Regions from separate parts of the Arthrobacter sp. U41 genome, predicted to be linked through region 2. Evidence: riboswitches for the same ligand, from Rfam matches in the RefSeq annotation. Region 2 holds a riboswitch; the other holds the start of a gene.
What was found. A riboswitch is a leader RNA that binds a small molecule or an ion and turns the genes downstream of it on or off. The one in region 2 is predicted to bind thiamine pyrophosphate.
Positions count from the first base shown of each region.

Region 1: linked by a shared signal. The riboswitch ahead of thiC (phosphomethylpyrimidine synthase ThiC) and the one ahead of ASPU41_RS04420 (ECF transporter S component) in region 2 are both predicted to bind thiamine pyrophosphate.

Region 1 is NZ_CP015732.1:3,996,814-4,000,630, reverse strand. It holds gene ASPU41_RS18275 (alpha/beta fold hydrolase) at 1-106, shown strand, start outside; gene thiC (phosphomethylpyrimidine synthase ThiC) at 103-1,929, opposite strand; TPP riboswitch at 1,925-2,032, opposite strand; gene ASPU41_RS18265 (GNAT family N-acetyltransferase) at 2,119-2,619, shown strand; gene ASPU41_RS18260 (amidohydrolase family protein) at 2,623-3,705, shown strand; gene ASPU41_RS18255 (VOC family protein) at 3,810-3,817, shown strand, end outside.
Region 2 is NZ_CP015732.1:933,382-937,198, reverse strand. It holds gene ASPU41_RS04440 (monovalent cation/H+ antiporter complex subunit F) at 1-8, shown strand, start outside; gene mnhG (monovalent cation/H(+) antiporter subunit G) at 1-414, shown strand, start outside; gene ASPU41_RS04430 (DUF4235 domain-containing protein) at 418-681, opposite strand; gene ASPU41_RS04425 (heme-degrading domain-containing protein) at 811-1,356, opposite strand; TPP riboswitch at 1,538-1,681, shown strand; gene ASPU41_RS04420 (ECF transporter S component) at 1,748-2,380, shown strand; gene ASPU41_RS04415 (ABC transporter ATP-binding protein) at 2,380-3,817, shown strand, end outside.

The DNA.
Region 1 (3,817 bases), 1.3 Mb from region 2:
CGTTGCGCCCGGCGGCCACCGGCCCCAGGATTCGCCGGAGGGCAACCGGGCCATCCGGGCCTTCATCGCCGACGTCGGGCGGCACCAGCACGCCGAGGCGTCCTAGCCGGCTTCGGGTCCGCCGACGGCAGGCGCCGGCAGGTAGACCTTGCCGCCCGAGGCGATGAACTCGTTGCTCTTTTCCCGCATTCCGGCCGCCAGCGCGGCCTGCGGATCCGCTGAGCCGTATTCGTCCCGGATGTCCTGGCTGATCCGCATGGAGCAGAACTTGGGTCCGCACATCGAGCAGAAATGTGCCGTTTTGGCCGGCTCCGCGGGGAGCGTCTCATCGTGGAACGCCTCGGCCGTCACCGGGTCCAGGGACAGCGCGAACTGGTCCCGCCAGCGGAACTCGAACCGTGCCTTGGACAGGGCGTCGTCGCGTTCATGCGCACCGGCGTGGCCCTTGGCGAGATCCGCGGCGTGGGCTGCGATCTTGTAGGTGATCACCCCGGTCTTTACGTCGTCCTTGTTGGGCAGTCCCAGGTGCTCCTTGGGCGTGACGTAGCAGAGCATCGCTGTTCCATAGCGGGCAATCTCGGTGGCGCCGATCGCCGAGGTGATGTGGTCATAGCCGGGTGCAATATCGGTGACCAGCGGCCCCAGCGTATAGAACGGGGCTCCCTTGCAGAGTTCCTGCTGGCGCTCGACGTTTTCCCGGACCAGGTGGAACGGCACGTGCCCGGGCCCTTCCACCATGACCTGTACGTCGAAAGTCCAGGCCCGCTGCGTGAGCTCGGCCAGGGTGTCCAGCTCGGAGAACTGCGCCGCGTCGTTGGCATCCGCCGTCGCGCCGGGCCGCAGCCCGTCACCCAGCGAGAACGCGACGTCGTAGCGGGCGAAGATCCCGCACAGCTCATCGAAGTGGGTATAGAGGAAATTTTCCTGGTGGTGGGCCAGGCACCAGCCGGCCATGATCGCTCCGCCGCGGGACACGATGCCGGTGACCCGGTTGGCCGTCAGCGGCACGTAGCGCAGCAGCACCCCGGCGTGGATGGTCATATAGTCCACTCCCTGCTCGCACTGCTCGATCACGGTGTCCCGGAAGATCTCCCAGGTAAGGGCGTTCGCCTCACCATTGACCTTCTCCAGCGCCTGGTAGATGGGGACCGTGCCGATGGGCACAGGGGAGTTGCGGATGATCCATTCGCGCGTGGTGTGGATGTCGTCCCCGGTGGAGAGGTCCATCACCGTGTCCGCACCCCATTGGGTGGCCCATTGAAGTTTGTCTACTTCCTCAGCGATGGAGCTGGTTACTGCGGAGTTGCCGATGTTGGCGTTGATTTTCACCAGGAACGCCTTGCCGATGATCATCGGTTCGGATTCAGGATGGTTGACGTTGCTGGGGATGATGGCGCGGCCCGCGGCCAACTCGCTGCGGACCAGCTCGACGTCGCAGTTCTCGCGCAGCGCGACGAACCGCATCTCCTGGGTGATCACCCAGTCCCGCGCGTACCGCATCTGCGTGACCGTCCTGCCGTCGACGGCGCGGCGCGGCACCGGGCGGGCGCCCATCCACTCGGCCGACGCTGCGCCGCGCCGCACTGCCGACCTGCCGTCATCCAGCAGTTCCCGGGCCCTGCCCTCGTAAGGTTCGGTGTCCTCCCTGGCGGCAATCCAGGGACCCCGGAAAGGCTCCAGCCCGCGGACCGGTTCACTTCCGGGACCGGCGGTGCGGTACACGCGGAACGGGGCGTTGGCGGCGCCGGCCGGGGAGTCGGCCAGCGCGATTTCGGTCACCGGGACGCGGATGCCGTGTTCGGCGTCCGTGGCGAACGCCAGGGAGTGGGACCTCAGCGATTGCGTGGGGGCCGCGGGCTGGACCGGGACTGCCTGCTCGTCGTCGTCCCGGTTTTGGACAGGGCTGTGCTGCGTCAATTGCGTGTTCACGGAAATACTCACTTCCTTCGCCGGCATTACCCGGACAGGTTCAACGGTCGCAGGCTGCGTCAGCCCGATCTCAGCCCCTGCAAGGGCACCCGTGTGGTCGTAGACGAAGCTACCACGTGCCGTCGGAAAGCCTGGCGCGTGTGACGGGGCCCTCACGACGCCGTGTTGACGCGGTGTTAGCGTGGCATCGTGACTCAGCCCAAGGCCGTACCCCGCATCAGGACAGCGACGCCTGAAGACCTCGCGGCCCTCCCGGCTCTTGAGGCCGCGGCGGACCGCTTGCTCAAGGCGGAGGTCGGGTACCGCGCGCTCCCGGCCCCAGGGCCCCCGACGTCGGGTGAGACGCTCTTCATACTGGTCGCCGGGAATCCGACTGTGGGGTTTGCCCGTGTTGATGAGGTTGGCGGCCAGGCCCATCTGGAACAAGTCTCCGTGCATCCCGACTCTGCTGGGCGCGGGGTCGGAAGGTCTTTGGTGGAGGCGGCCATCGACGGAGCCCGGATACGCGGCTATGAATTCATGACCCTTTGCACTTTCAGGGACGTCCCGTTCAATGCACGGTTTTACGCGAGCTGCGGCTTCGCGGAGCTCGCCGAGCCGGGGAAGGCGCTGGCCGCCCTGCGGGCCTACGAAGCACTGCCGGGGCTGGATGATCTTGGCCGGCGGGTCGTCATGCGGCTTAGGCTTTAAGCCATGACCGGCATCATCGAATTCAGCGGCCCCGTCCTCACCGGACCCGAGCAGGAACACCGCGGACTCTGGTCCGTCGATGGCCTCCTGACCTTCCGCAGGCCCGCCGCCGCCCCGGACCTGATCCTGGACGGCTGGGTCATCCCCGGACTGGTCGACGCGCACTGCCACATCGGTCTTGGACCCGGCGGGGACGTCCCGGAGCAGCTGGCGGAAGAACAGGCCATGACCGACCGCGACGCCGGAACCCTCCTCGTCCGCGACGCCGGCGCCGTCCACGACACCCGCTGGATCCAGCAACGGGCGGACCTGCCGCGCCTCATCCGCTCGGGCCGGCATATCGCGAGGACCCGGCGGTACCTCCGGGGCTTCGCCGTCGAGGTGGAGCCCGAGGACCTGGTGGAGGCCGTGCGCAAGCAGGCGCGGGCCGGCGACGGCTGGGTCAAACTCGTGGGGGACTGGATCGACCGCGACGCCGGCGACCTCGCCGCCAGCTTCCCCGCGGCGGAATTGAAAGACGCCATCGCGGCCGCCCATGATGAAGGCGCCCGGGTCACGGCCCACTGCTTCGCCGAAGACACCCTGGACGACATGCTCGACGCCGGGATCGACTGCATCGAGCACGCGACCGGCCTGCTGCCGCGGCATCTGGCGCGTTTCGCCGAACAGAGTGTGCCGATCGTTCCCACGCTCATCAACATCGCCACCTTCCCGGACATCGCCGCGCAGTCGGAGGCGAAGTTCCCCCGGTACGCGGCGCACATGCGATCCCTCTGGGAGCGCCGGGCCGAACGTGTCCTGGCCGCCTTCGAAGCCGGCGTCACTATCTACGCCGGGACGGACGCCGGCAGCGTGATCACGCACGGGCGCATCGTCGACGAGCTCCAGGCCCTGCACGCAGCCGGGCTCCCGGCCGGGGCAGCCCTCGATGCCGGCGCCTGGGCCGCGCGGGCCTGGCTCGGGGCCGGCGGCCTCAGGGACGGTGCCAGCGCCGACGTCCTGGTCTGCGCCGAGGATCCACGCAGCAATCTGGCCACCCTGCGGGACCTCAGGAATATCGTGCTGCGCGGCGAACTGCTCCGGTAGGAGACTTCGGATTCACTAGGAATAAATTGAAGCTTCAAGGAATTTAGTTCTATGAAAGGTCATCGAGGGTCGGTGGCCACCGAAGCACCGGAGCGATCGATCACATGACTGC
Region 2 (3,817 bases):
AATCCTGAAACCTTCTCCGGCGACACCGTGATCGACGCCGTCTCCGCGGTCCTTATGGTGCTCGGCGCGCTGATGTCCCTCGCCGCGGCGGTGGGGCTGCTCCGATTCCCGGACCTCATGACCCGGATGCATGCGGCCACCAAGCCGCAGGTGCTGGGGCTGTTCCTGCTGCTCTTCGCGCTGGGACTTCAAATGCGCACCTGGTGGGTCTGGCCGGTGCTGGTGGTCGCCTGGATCTTCCAGCTGCTCACCGTGCCGGTGTCGGCCCACATGGTGGGCCGGGCCGGGTACCGCACCAAGCACCTGCACCCGGAGCTGCTCAGCACGGACGAGCTGGAGGCCGTGGTGCAGCAGGCGGCGGGCACACGCGGTTTCACCGAGGACGACGGCGACGCGGTCACCGACGGGCGGTGAGTGCTAGACGAGGTCCTGGGACTTGGCGAAACGGGTGATCGCGCGCTGGGTCCCGCGGTTCGCGAGGACCTGGATGATGGCGCTGACGGATGCCGAGATCAGCGCGAACGTCAGGGCAGAGCGCAGCGTGGTGGGCACATCGTCGTCGTGGCCCTTGGGCGGCTTGTTGCCCGTGGATTTCTCCCAGACGGTGTCAACGAGCTTGGTGCCGACAAAGCCGGCGAGCAGGCTGATGCCGGTGCCGAGCAGTTTGATGAAGATGTTCATTCTTCGGACTCCTAGCGGGAGGAAACAGGGCTTCCCCTAGCCTAGCGGTCCTTGCCCGGCGGTCCAGCCAGGGCAAAGGAGCTGATGCCGCGGGGTCCCGCATGGCTGGGGTGCGGCAGCGGCGGCAGGCTAGCCTGAGGTCCCGGCGCGGCCGAGGATCTCGGACAGGGCTTCGACCACCAGCTCATGGTCGGCCTTCTGCGGCAACCCCGACACCGTGACGGTGGCGACCATCCCGGTCCCGCGCACGTAGACGGGGAAGGCGCCGCCGTGGGCGGCAAACTCTGCCTGGTCGAACCATGCGTTGTCCTCGATCCTCGTCCCGGCGGCCCGGGCCCGGAGACCGACCAGCAGCGACGGGACCTCGTAGCGGACGGCCGTGCGCTGCTTGGCCCTGACCCAGCGTTCGTTGTCCGGCGTGGCGCCCTCCAGCGCCGCGTGGAAGAGCACCTGCTCACCCTTGGTGATGTCGATGGCGATCGGATGGGAGCGTTGCCTGCCGAGTTCAACCAGGAGGAGGCCCAGGTCCAGGGCATCGTCCTTGCCGAAAGACCGGAACTGCAGCTCGTCGATTTCGGCCAGGATGCGTCCGATGAGCGCCCCCAGGGATCCGTGCGGCTGCTCGTCCTCGGAGTCCGGGTCATAGTCGGGGGAAGTCGCTGGTGCGTTGGTCAAGTGTTTCAGCTTCCGTTAGGTAGCCGCCGGCGGTGGCGGCATCCGGGGGTTCCCATGCCTTGCCGACTCTACCAAGCAGAGGCTTCCGGGTCACCGGCACCGGAGGCCGCGGATTGTGACGGTAACCTAAGAAAGCAGCGCCCGGTGGGTGTAAACTGGGCCACGCCCACAAGGGCGATATTAAATACGACAGGGGAGCGCCGCCGTCGGGCATCACCGGGGAAATCCGGGGAAACCACAGGTGGGCGCTGAGAGTGCGGACAGCCGCAGACCCTCGAACCTGATCCGGTTAGTACCGGCGCAAGGGAGTCGAGTTCTCAGAGTGCCCGGAGCGGCGGCGGAAGCCGCGGACCCCGGCGCACTCTCCCCTCCTGTTCCTCAGGAGGACGACATGACTGATACATCTGCCCAGCAGACGCTCACCCGACGCGGCTACAACTGGCGTGTGGTGGACATTGTGGTGGCCGCGTTGATCGCGGTCGCCGGCGGCGTGATCTTCTGGGCCTGGTCCCAGGGCGCCAACCTCATTTCCGCCCCCGTCAACGCGTTCTACCCGCCGCTGACCGGGCTCTACGCCGGCGGCTGGATGATCCCGGCGGTGCTGGGAATGCTCATCATCCGCAAGCCGGGAGCCGCGCTGTTCTGCGAAACCGTGGCCGCCACCGGCGAGCTGATCATGGGCTCGCAATACGGCACCACGGTGCTCATTTCCGGCCTGCTGCAGGGCCTTGGCGCCGAGCTGGTGTTCGCCGCATTCGTGTACAAGAAGTTCAACCTGCCGGTGTCGGTGCTGGCCGGTGCCGGTGCGGGCCTGTTCTGCGGGCTGAACGATGCGTTTATGCCTTGGGGCTGGAACATCGCGTATGCCGGCGGCGACAAGCTCGCCTACATCATCTTCACGGCCGTTTCCGGCGCGGTGATCGCCGGCAGCCTGTCCTGGCTCGCTACCCGGGGCCTGGCCAGGACGGGCGTACTGAGTTCCTTTGCCTCCCGCAGGGCGGCCACGGAGCCCGTTTTCTCCTGATGTCCGCCTACAGCACGTCCGCCTGCAGCGGGGGCCGCCCGGCCACGGTCACCGCGCGGGGCTGGGGCTGGCGGCACGCCGGCCGGCTCCGGCCCGCCATCAGCGGCCTGGACCTGGACATCGGGCCCGGGGAGCGGGTGCTGCTGCTGGGACCTTCCGGTGCCGGCAAGTCCACGCTGCTCCATGCCCTGGCCGGGGTGCTGGGCGACAGCTCCGCCGGTGACGCTGACCGTGCCGGTGCACCGGTGGACGCCGAGGACGCCGACGAGACCGGCCGCCTGCTGGTCGACGGGGCCCCGCCCCGGGCCCGGCGCGGCCGGGCCGGGCTGGTCCAGCAGGATCCGGAGACCCAGGTGGTGCTCTCGCGCCTGGGCGACGATGTCGCCTTCGGCGCCGAAAACCTGTCCGTGCCCCCGGCGGAGATCTGGCCGCGGGTAGCGGAGGCGCTGGACGACGTCGGGCTGGGCCGGCTGCCGCTGGACCACCCAACGTCGGCGCTTTCCGGCGGGCAGAAGCAGCGCCTGGCGCTCGCCGGCATCCTGGCGATGCGCCCGGGGTTGATCCTGCTCGATGAACCCACCGCCAATCTGGACCCCGCGGGTGTCCTGGAAGTCCGCGACGCCGTCGGCCGCTGCCTGGACAAGACCGGGGCCACCCTGGTGGTGGTGGAGCACAGGGTTTCCGTCTGGAAGGACCTGGTGGACCGGATCGTGGTGCTGCAGCCCGGATCGGCGACGGACTCCGCCGTGCTGATCGACGGGCCGCCGGACCGGGTCCTGGCCGAGGCACGGGACATGCTCACCGCAGCCGGCGTCTGGGTCCCCGGCTACGTGCCGCCGACCCGGGCCCGCGCCGCGGGGGCCGGGGGCGGGCCCGGCGCCACCCCCGGTGCCGGGCCCGCGGGCCAGCTGCTGCTCGCCGCGGAGGATCTGGCCGTGTCGCGCGAACGTCCGCGGCGGGCCGGTCTCCGCGGCGGCTTCCGGCCGATCCCGCCGGAGCCCGTGCAGTCCGGCATCATCGCCCAGGTCCGCGCCGGCGAAGCCCTTACCATCACGGGCCCCAACGGCTCGGGGAAGTCCACCTTCGCCCTGACCCTCGCCGGCCTGCTCCCGCCGGTGTCCGGCACGGTCTCCGCCACCCTGGAGCTCAGTGCCGGCGCGGGGATCGATCCGTACAAGTGGAAGGCGCAGCAGCTGATCGCCAGGATAGGCACCGTGTTCCAGGAACCCGAGCACCAGTTCGTCACCGGGCGTGTGCTGGATGAGCTGATGTTCGGCCCCCGGCACCTGGGCCGCGGCGAGGATCGGGTGGACGAACTGCTGGAGCGGCTTCGCCTGACCGGGCTGGTGGACGCCAATCCCTACACTCTCTCCGGCGGCGAAAAGCGGCGCCTGTCCGTGGCCACCGTGCTCGCCGCCCATCCCCAGGTGCTGATCC